Regions from separate parts of the Kocuria sp. HMSC066H03 genome, predicted to be linked through region 1. Evidence: riboswitches for the same ligand, from Rfam matches in the RefSeq annotation. Region 1 holds a riboswitch; each other region holds the start of a gene.

Evidence for each region. A riboswitch is a leader RNA that binds a small molecule or an ion and turns the genes downstream of it on or off. The one in region 1 is predicted to bind thiamine pyrophosphate.
Region 2: it holds a riboswitch for thiamine pyrophosphate, as region 1 does, so the genes downstream of both, HMPREF2833_RS05860 (ECF transporter S component) here and HMPREF2833_RS11065 (bifunctional hydroxymethylpyrimidine kinase/phosphomethylpyrimidine kinase) in region 1, are expected to answer to the same signal.
Region 3: it holds a riboswitch for thiamine pyrophosphate, as region 1 does, so the genes downstream of both, HMPREF2833_RS06895 (3-oxoacyl-ACP reductase) here and HMPREF2833_RS11065 (bifunctional hydroxymethylpyrimidine kinase/phosphomethylpyrimidine kinase) in region 1, are expected to answer to the same signal.

What each region holds. Positions count from the first base shown of each region.
Region 1 is NZ_KV807509.1:500,175-503,438, reverse strand. Features, by position in the region: gene HMPREF2833_RS11070 (Rne/Rng family ribonuclease) at 1-1,651, shown strand, start outside; TPP riboswitch at 1,743-1,836, shown strand; gene HMPREF2833_RS11065 (bifunctional hydroxymethylpyrimidine kinase/phosphomethylpyrimidine kinase) at 1,824-3,264, shown strand, end outside.
Region 2 is NZ_KV807506.1:537,819-541,082, reverse strand. Features, by position in the region: gene HMPREF2833_RS05880 (Na+/H+ antiporter subunit E) at 1-503, shown strand, start outside; gene HMPREF2833_RS05875 (MrpF/PhaF family protein) at 500-769, shown strand; gene mnhG (monovalent cation/H(+) antiporter subunit G) at 766-1,131, shown strand; gene HMPREF2833_RS05865 (DUF4235 domain-containing protein) at 1,261-1,533, shown strand; TPP riboswitch at 1,697-1,803, shown strand; gene HMPREF2833_RS05860 (ECF transporter S component) at 1,860-2,483, shown strand; gene HMPREF2833_RS05855 (ABC transporter ATP-binding protein) at 2,480-3,264, shown strand, end outside.
Region 3 is NZ_KV807506.1:769,470-772,733, forward strand. Features, by position in the region: gene nhaA (Na+/H+ antiporter NhaA) at 1-1,136, opposite strand, end outside; TPP riboswitch at 1,282-1,417, shown strand; gene HMPREF2833_RS06895 (3-oxoacyl-ACP reductase) at 1,463-2,227, shown strand; gene HMPREF2833_RS06900 (LLM class flavin-dependent oxidoreductase) at 2,229-3,264, shown strand, end outside.

The DNA of each region.
Region 1 (3,264 bases):
CCAGGGCGAGCAGGCGTGGGACAACATCGAGGCCTACGTGACCTACGTGGCCCCGGACCTGCTGGACCGGCTGCAGCGCTGGACCGAGGACGAGGACCTCTTCGAGCACATGCGCGTGGAGGAGCAGATCCAGAAGGCGCTGGAGCGCAAGGTGTTCCTGCCCTCCGGCGGCTCGCTCGTGATCGACCGCACCGAGGCCATGACCGTGGTGGACGTCAACACGGGCAAGTTCACCGGTTCCGGCGGCAACCTCGAGGAGACCGTCACCAAGAACAACCTCGAGGCCGCCGAGGAGATCGTGCGCCAGCTGCGGCTGCGGGACATCGGCGGAATCATCGTGGTGGACTTCATCGACATGGTCCTGGAGTCCAACCGGGACCTCGTGCTGCGCCGGCTCGTGGAGTGCCTGGGCCGTGACCGCACCAAGCACCAGGTGGCGGAGGTGACCTCCCTGGGTCTCGTGCAGATGACGCGCAAGCGCATGGGCACCGGCCTGCTCGAGGTCTTCTCGGAGCCGTGCGAGGAGTGCGCGGGCCGCGGCGTCGTTGTCCACGACCACCCCCTCAAGGGTCGCTCCACGGCCACCGCGCCGGACCACCGCGGCGGCAACCGCAACGAGCGCAAGCGCTCGCGGCAGAAGCAGAACCAGCCGCAGGACAAGCCCCGGTCCAACAACCGGGGTGGCGCGGACGACCAGCAGCAGGCCCGGGACGAGGCCGCCCGCACGGCGTTCGCGAACATCGCGGCCGCCTCCTCCCACGAGGACGACGACGCCCAGGGCGCCTCCCGCGGCGGAGCCGAGCACAAGGACTCGACCGGCCAGCACGCGGAGCACGGGAACCAGGGCCCGGAGCAGGCGTCCGAGCACGGTTCGGCGGACTCCGAGAGCGGGCGGCGTCGGAAGAAGCGCCGCGGCAAGCGCAGCCGCGGTCGCGGGAACCAGGGCGAGGACACCGCCACCGAGAACGGTGGGAACGGTGCCTCCGAACCCCGCGGCGAGCACGCCGCGGGTGACGCCGGGTCCAGCCTGACGATCCACGGTGAGGTCATCGAGCTCCCCCAGGGGCAGAAGGACGAGCGCGCGGAGCAGGAGGCGCTCACCCTGGACTCGCTCTCCGCGGCCTTCTCGGCCGAGGACTCCGGCGAGGACGCGTCGCAGGACCGCACCGGGTCCGGTCGCGGCTCCGGACGGCGGGGCGGCGAGGGCTCGAAGGGCCGCGGGGGACGCTCCGCGGGCCAGCGCGGCCGGGGTCGCGGCAACGGCGCCGCGTCGTCCGACGCCGAGCAGACCCGGTCCGAGCAGCCCGAGGGCTCCGCGCCGGAGCGGGACGCCCAGAAGCAGTCGCCGTCCGAGGGCGGGGCTGGACAGTCGGACCCGTCCCGGCGCGCCACGACGGCACAGCCCGCCGCGTCCACCACGGACGCCGCTCCTGCCAGGCGCCGCCGCGGTTCCCGCCGCGCCGTGGCTCCCACGGCCGCACCGGGTGCCGGAAGCGTGGAGACCCGTGAGTACGACGCCGCCGAGCGCTCGGCCACGCGGTTCACCGCCGCGGCCGCGCCCGTGGGCTCGGCCTCCTCGGACGGCCAGCCCACCATCGTGGGTGTGGGCGTGAGCGCCCGGGACATCACGATGACCCCCAAGGGGGACTGACGCCCCCCGCGGCCCTCCTGGGAGGGCCGCGGGGGACCACCCACCACAGGAGCGCTCGGACTCGTCCGGGCGCTCCTGTGGCATGATCGGGACCACGTGCACGGGGTGCCGCACGGCGGCTGAGAACACACCCGTAGAACCTGATCTAGCTCGTACTAGCGAAGGGAATGTCGTGAACCCCACGCCTTCTGTCCCCGCCCCCCGCGTCCTCTCGATCGCCGGCACCGACCCCACGGGTGGTGCCGGGCACGCCGCGGACCTGAAGTCCATCGCCGCCATGGGCGGCTTCGGGCTGAGCGTGGTCACTGCGGTGGTCGCGCAGAACACGCAGGGCGTGGTGGCGGTCCACACCCCACCCGTGTCCGTGCTGCAGGCGCAGCTGGACGCCGTGGCGCAGGACGTGGAGCTGGATGCCGTGAAGGTCGGGATGCTCGGCTCGGTGGACGTCATCGAGACGGTGGGGGCGTGGCTCGCGGCCCACCGTGCGCCCGTGGTCGTGATCGACCCCGTCATGGTGGCCACCGCCGGGGGGCGTCTGCTCGCATCCGACGCCGAGGACGCGCTGCGCGGCATCCTGCACCACGCGGACCTGATCACCCCCAACCTGCCCGAGCTCGCCGTGCTCGCGGAGCGGCCCGTGGCCACCACGTGGGACGAGGCGCTCGAGCAGGGCCGGGCCGTGGCGGAGACCTTCGGCACGCGCGTGCTGGTCAAGGGCGGGCACCTGAGCGGGGAGTCCACCCCGGACGCCCTCGTGGTCCCGGGCCAGACCGAGCCCGTGGCCCAGTACTCGGGGACGAGAGTGGCTACGCGCAACACCCACGGGACCGGGTGCTCGCTGTCGTCCGCGGTGGCCACGGTCGTGGCGCGCACGGGGGACTGGGCACAGGGGATCGACACCGCCCGCCGCTGGCTTCGCGGTGCGCTGCGCGCTGCGGACTCCCTGCACGTGGGCCACGGCAACGGCCCGGTCCACCACTTCCACCACGTCCAGGACCTCGTCACGGACCCCGCCTTCGTGGCGGCGGCGTGCGGGGAGGACGACGACGCCGCTCCCGCTGTCTCCCCGGCAGACGGCGCTGTCCACACTGCCTCCCCGGCACAGAGGGCCGTGGCGGCCGGGCACGCACTGCAGGCCGCGGCGGGGGACGTGTCCGCGCGTGGTGACGCGGCGGCGTCGTGCGGGGGCACCGAGGATCCCGGCACACGCTTCACCGACGAGCTCTGGGAGGCGAGCGCGCCGATCCGCGAGCAGATCGCGGTCCTGCCCTTCGTGGTGGGGCTGGGGGACGGCACGCTGGAGCGGGACGAGTTCGAGCGCTACCTGGACCAGGACATGCAGTACCTGGACGCCTACTCGCGGGCCCTCGCGCTGCTCGCGGCGGCGGCCCCCGAGGAGAGCACCCGGGAGTTCTTCGCCAGGGCGGCGGCCGCTGTGGTCACGGGGGAGTCCGCACTGCACCGCGCGCGGCTGGACGGGCGCGCCCCGCAACAGCCCTCCGGGACCACGAGCGCGTACGCGGACTTCCTGCTCGCCCGCACGGGGCAGGACGGGTTCGCGGTGGGTGCCGCCGCGGTCCTGCCGTGCTACTGGCTCTACGCGCACGTGGGGG
Region 2 (3,264 bases), on a different contig from region 1:
TGGTCACGCGCACCCTGGTGCTGCCCCCGGTCCGGCTGTCCGGGCGCTTCAACGTGGTGCACTTCGTGCTGTTCGTGGTCACGTTCGTGTGGCAGGTGGCCAAGGCGAGCATCCACGTGTTCCGAGTGGCGCTGGTGCAGGGACCGCGCGTGCACAACGCCGTGCTGCGGGTGCCGCTGCGTCAGAACAACGATCTGCTGATGACCGCCGTGGGGCACACCATGGCGCTGATCCCCGGGTCACTGGTGGTCGAGGTGGACCGGGGGAACGGGATCCTCTACTTCCACGTCCTGGACATCGCCACGCCGGAGCAGGCCGAGGCGTTCCGGCGCTCGGTGCTGGACACCGAGGCCGCCTGGATCCGCATCATGGGCTCGCGGGAGGACCTGGCGCTGCTGCCGGTCAAGGGGGACCCCGACCGCACGGAGGCCACGGGCGCCGTCGAGTCCCCCACCGAAGACATGGACGAGGCCGGGAGCGGGCCCGGAGAGGAACGGTCATGACCCTGTTCGACGTCGCCGTGTGGGTGTGCGGTGCGATCCTCGCGCTCGCGGCCGCGGGCACCATCTACCGCCTGGCCAAGGGACCGTCCCTGCTGGACCGGGTGATCGCCACGGACGTCCTCCTGGCCATCGTGGGCGCCGCGCTGGCCGTGGAGATGGTGTACCACCGCCACACGGACAACCTGGTGCTGCTCGTGATCGTCTCCCTCGTAGGGTTCCTGGGATCCGTCACGGTGGCGCGCAACGTGGGGCTGGACCGCTCATGAACTGGCACACGGTGACGGACGTGGCAGCAGTGGTGTGCCTGGTCGCGGGGACGTTCATGTCGCTCGCGGCCGCGGTGGGTCTCGTGCGCTTCCCCGATCTGCTCTCCCGCATGCACGCGGGCACCAAGCCCCAGGTCTTCGGGCTGCTCCTGCTGCTCACCGCCCTCGCGTTCGCCAGCGGGGAGCCCCGGATGATCCCCCTGCTGGTCCTCGCGTGGATCTTCCAGCTGCTCACGGTCCCGGTCTCCGCGCACATGGTGGGCCGTGCGGCCTACCGTTCCAAGCACCTGCACGAGGAGAACCTCGTGACGGACGAGCTGCGTGACGTGGTGGCCCGCGCCGGCGAGGACCGTCCCGACTGACGACACACGCGGTGGTGCCACCCGGGCAGGTGGCGCCACCCCGGCTCACGGGTTCGTATGCTGGGGTGGGAGCACGACGCCGCCGGCCACCACGCGCCGGCGGCACTTTCGAAAACCGAGGAGAATCCCATGAACAAGGCGATGGACATTTTCGGCACGGTGGCCTCCCTGGGCGGCGTGGCCGTGGCCAACAAGGCTCTGACCGTGGCGTGGAAGCAGGTCACGGGCAACGAGCCCCCCGCCAAGAACCCGGACGAGGACGAGGCCTGGCGCGACATCATCATCTGGGCCATGATCACCGGTGTGGTGGGCACGGTCATCAAGGTGGGCATCGCCCGCCAGGTGTCCAAGATGCAGTCCGACGACAACGACTCCACGAAGTCCTCGCAGACCGAGATCTGAGTCCTGCTCCCGCGCACGCCCGCCGGTGAGGGCCACGCGTCACTGGACGCGTCCTCGCGGCGGGAGTGCGCGGCACCGGGGTGCGGCGCGCACCTCGCACCACGGCGGTCGGCCGGGGCGCCTCGAGCACCCCGGCCGACCGCCGTGGTGGTCTAGACTGATGGCTCAACGACAGGGGAGCGCCACCGAGGCGCTGAGAGTGCGCGCGAGCGCAGACCCTCGAACCTGATCCGGTTCATACCGGCGCTAGGGAGTCGAGCATCTCAAGAGCCCGTCCGCGGTGCGCGGGGGCTCTTCCCCTCCTGGAACCTTCAGGAGGAGTTCTCATGACACAGCTCAGCAGCACCCCCACCGGAACCGCACGGGGTACCGCCCGCACGCAGTCCTGGCGGGTCGTGGACATCGTGGTGGCGGCGGTCCTCGCCGCGGCGTGCGCGGTGATCTTCTGGATGTGGTCCAACCTGCTGTACCCCGTGGTGTCCACGGCCGCGGTGGCGTATCCGCCCTCGGCGGGGCTGATCTCGGGCGGCTGGCTCGTGGCGGGCACCCTGGGCGCGCTCATCATCCGCAAGCCCGGCGCGGCCCTGTTCTGCGAGCTGCTCGCGGCGGTGCTGGAGGGCTTCCTGGGAACCCACTTCGGGTGGACCGTGGTGATCTCCGGTCTCGTCCAGGGTCTCGGAGTGGAGCTCGTGTTCCTCCTGACGCGCTACCGCCGCTTCGGCCTGGCCGTGGCCACCGCGGCCGGTGCGCTCTCGGGACTCTTCCTCGGGGTGAGCGAGGACATCATGTACAACTACGAGTGGGCGCTGGACCAGAAGGTCGTCTACGCCGCCCTCACCACCCTCTCCGGTGCGGTGATCGCCGGTGCCCTGATGTGGCTCGTGGTGCGTGCACTGCAGGCCACCGGGGTGCTGGGGGCCCTGGCCTCCGGCGCCACGCGCCGTCGATGACGGAACCGGCGGGGTCTGCGCCCACCGGCGCGGCCGTGCGGCTGGAGCGGTTCGGGTGGCACTACCCCGGCCGTCAGGATCCGAGCCTGCGTGACGTCACCGCCGTGGTCGAACCCGGGGAGCGCGTGCTGCTGCTGGGGCCGTCCGGCGCCGGGAAGTCCACGCTGCTGCAGGCCCTCGCGGGGGTGGAACAGGATCCGGACGGGCAGTCCCGCTCCGGCGGGCTGAGCGTGGACGGCGTGGACCCACGGGAGGCGCGAGGGGCCGTGGGCTTCATGCACCAGGACCCCGAGACCCAGGTGATCCTCTCCCGCGTGGGGGACGACGTCGCGTTCGGGCTGGAGAACATCTCGGTGCCCCCCGAGCAGATCTGGCCCCGCGTGGACGAGGCGCTCGCGCGGGTGGGGCTGACGCTGCCCCTCGCGCACTCCACCACGGCCCTGTCCGGCGGGCAGAAGCAGCGTCTCGCGCTCGCGGGCGTCATGGCCATGCGGCCTCGGCTGCTGCTGCTGGACGAGCCCACCGCGAGCGTGGACCAGGAGGGCGCGGAGCAGCTGTGCCGGGCCGTCTCCGAGGCGGTGTCGCGGGACGGCATCACGCTCGTGGTCGTGGAGCACCGGGTGGCCCTGTGGGAACCCGTGGTGGACCGGGTCATCGTGCTGGACGAGCACGGCCGGGTGGCCTTCGACGGTCCCACGCGCGAGACCCTCCACGACGCCCGCCACCTGCTCCAGGAGCAGGGCACGTGGGTGCCCGGCTGGGTTCCGACCACGCGCGCACC
Region 3 (3,264 bases), on a different contig from region 1:
CGCCCGGTGAGCACGGTGGTGAGCCACGTGGCGGCAATGATGCCCAGCGGCTTGCCCAGGACGAGGCCCGCGATGATGCCGAGCGTGACGGGGGCGGCGAGCGCCGTCGTCAATCCGTCCCAGCCGCCCACTGCGACGCCCGCGGAGAAGAACGCGAAGACCGGCACCGCGAACCCGGCGGACAGGGGCCGGACGCGGTGCTCCAGGTGCTCGGCGAGCTCCACGGGCTCCCCGGACGCCTTGGCCCCCATGACGGGAACGGCGAAACCGAGCAGCACGCCCGCGACCGTGGCGTGGATCCCGGCCTCGTGGACCAGGGCCCACGTGACCACGGCCAGCGGCACCAGGATCACCCACGCGGCCCACGTGCGGTGCGCGAAGAAGCGGGGGAAGCGGTGCGCCAGCAGCCCGAACGCGGCCAGCGGGACGAGCGCGAGGAGCAGCGGGAGCACGTGCACCTCGTCGGTGTAGAAGATCGCGATGATCGTGATGGCCAGCAGGTCGTCCACCACCGCCAGGGTCAGCAGGAACAGGCGGAGCGCGCTGGGCAGGTGCGAGCCCACGATCGCGAGCACCGCCACGGCGAAGGCGATGTCCGTGGCGGTCGGGATCGCCCAGCCGCCCAGGGTCTCGGGGCTCGTCGCGTTCACGGCCGCGTAGATCAGCGCGGGGACGACGACGCCGCCCACGGCCGCCGCGACCGGCACGGCCGCCTTGCGGAGGTCCCGCAGATCACCCGCGACGAACTCGCGTTTGAGTTCCAGACCCACGAGGAAGAAGAAGACGGCGAGCAGCCCGTCCGCGGCCCAGGTGCCGAGGCTGAGCTTCAGGTGCCACGGCTCGTAGCCGACCTCGAGGTCACGGAGGGCGAAGTAGCTCTCCGCAAAGGGCGAGTTGGCCCAGACGAGGGCGATGACAGCGGCAACCACGAGGAGGATGCCGGCCACGGTCTCGCGGCGCAGGACGTCCTGGAGCCGGGAGAGGACGCCACCCGAGGGGTGGTCGGGCTCGCACGGAGGCTCAGGATGGTTGAAGAAACCGGGCTCCGAAACGAAGCCGGAGGATTCTTCCTGCGCCACGGGATCCGGTGATCCGGGCTCACGGTGGGCAGGGGTGGTCGTGTGGTGCAGGGGCATGGAGTACTCCAATGTCGACGGGCATCACGCTCATTACCGCCGACCAGACTTCCCGGCACACCAGCCATCAAGGGTAGCAGGGTGCATTTGGGCGGCGCACCCGGGGCGGCTGCCATGAGGCTGAGCGGCTCCGTCTACACTGACCACCAGTGACACGGGGTGCCGCCACCCTCTCCTCCCAGCCTCACCGGGCGCGTGGAGCGGGGGTCCGCAGCGGCTGAGATGACACCCGTCGAACCTGTCCAGTTAGTACTGGCGAAGGGATGTCACGGTCGCACCGCGCAGGTGGCGCACCGCTTTCTTCGCCGTGAGCCACAGGAGTGAGCATGCGGATCGAGAACACCATCGTCCTGGTCACCGGCGGAGCCCGCGGGCTCGGGGAGCACCTCAGCCGGGCGTTCGCGCGGGAGGGTGCGCGCGTCGTCGTGAACTACCACGCCAGCGAGGAGCGGGCCCGCGCGCTGGTCAGCGAACTCGGCGAGGACAGGGCGCTTGCTGTCCAGGCGGACGTGACCGACGCCCAGCAGGTGCGGGACATGGTCACCCAGGCCCGGGAGCACTTCGGCGCGCCGATCACGGTGGCGGTGAACAACGCCCTGGTGGACTTCAGCTTCAACGGGGACGCCCGGCCCACCCTGGACACGCTCACTGCGCAGAACCTGACCCAGCAGTTCGAGGGCGCGGTCGTGGGCGCCCTCAACGTGATGCAGGCGGTCACCCCGGGCATGGCGGAGGCGGGCGAGGGGCGCATCATCAACATCGGCACCAACCTCTTCCAGAACCCCGTGGTCCCCTACCACGACTACACCGCCGCGAAGGCCGCCCTGCTCTCCCTCACCCGCACCGCCGCCAAGGACCTGGGACCGCAGGGCATCACCGTGAACATGATCTCCGGTGGCCTGCTTCGCACCACGGACGCGAGCGCCGCCACCCCGGACGAGGTCTTCGACTTCATCGCCGCCAGCACTCCCTTGGGTCGCGTGACCACCCCCGAGGAGTTCGCGGACACCGCCCTGTTCTTCGCCTCGGACTGGTCCCGCGGGGTCACCGGCCAGAACCTGGTGGTCGACGGCGGGCTGGTGATGGACTGACATGGCCCGCCGCCTCCACCTCAACGCGTTCCTCTACGGCGCCGGCCACCACCAGGCGGCGTGGCGCGCCCCGAACTCCTCGGTGCACCGCCTCACGGACATCAGCTACTACGAGGAGCTCGCGCAGACCGCCGAGCGCGGCCTGTTCGACGCCGTGTTCTTCGCGGACGGCCACAGCGTGGGCGACGTCTCCGGCGGACCCCACTGGTCCCTCGAACCGCTGACCGCGCTGTCCGCGATGGCGCGCGCCACCGAGCGCATCGGCCTGGTGTGCACGGTGTCCTCCACGTTCTTCACGCCGTTCCACGCGGCCCGGATGCTCGCGTCCCTGGACCACATCTCGGGCGGCCGGGCGGGCTGGAACGTGGTGACCTCCATGTGGGACGACGAGGCCCGCAACCACGGCTACCGAGCCATGCCGCCCAAGGACGAGCGCTACGGGCGCGCCCGCGAGTTCGTGGAGGTGGCCCGCGCCCTGTGGGCCAGTTGGGACGAGGACGCCGTCACCGCGGACCCGGAGGGCCAGTGGGCGGACCCGTCCAAGCTGCACCGCCTGGACCACGAGGGCCGCCACTTCCTGGTGGACGGACCCCTCACGGTCCCGCGCTCCCCGCAGGGCGAGCCGGTGCTGTTCCAGGCCGGTGCGTCCGGGCCCGGAAAGGCCCTGGCCGGGGACTTCGCGGAGGGGATCTATGCCGTGGCCTACGACCTCCCCGCCGCCGAGGAGTACTACGCCTCGGTCAAGGCGGAGGTGGCCCGGGCCGGCCGCGATCCGGAGGCCGTGGTCGTGATGCCCGGACTGGTCACCTACGTGGGCCGCACCCACGAGGAGGCCCTCGCCAAGCAGGAGCGCGTGGACCGGCTGCTGCCCGTGGAGCAGTCCCTCGCGCAGCTCTCCACCTTCGTGGAGCAGGACTGCTCCGACTGGGACCTGGACGCGCCCGTGCCCCCGCTGCCACCCCTGGAGGAGTTCACCGGACCGCAGGGCCGCTACGGCACCATCCTGCGGATCATCGAGGCAGAGCACCCCACGGTCC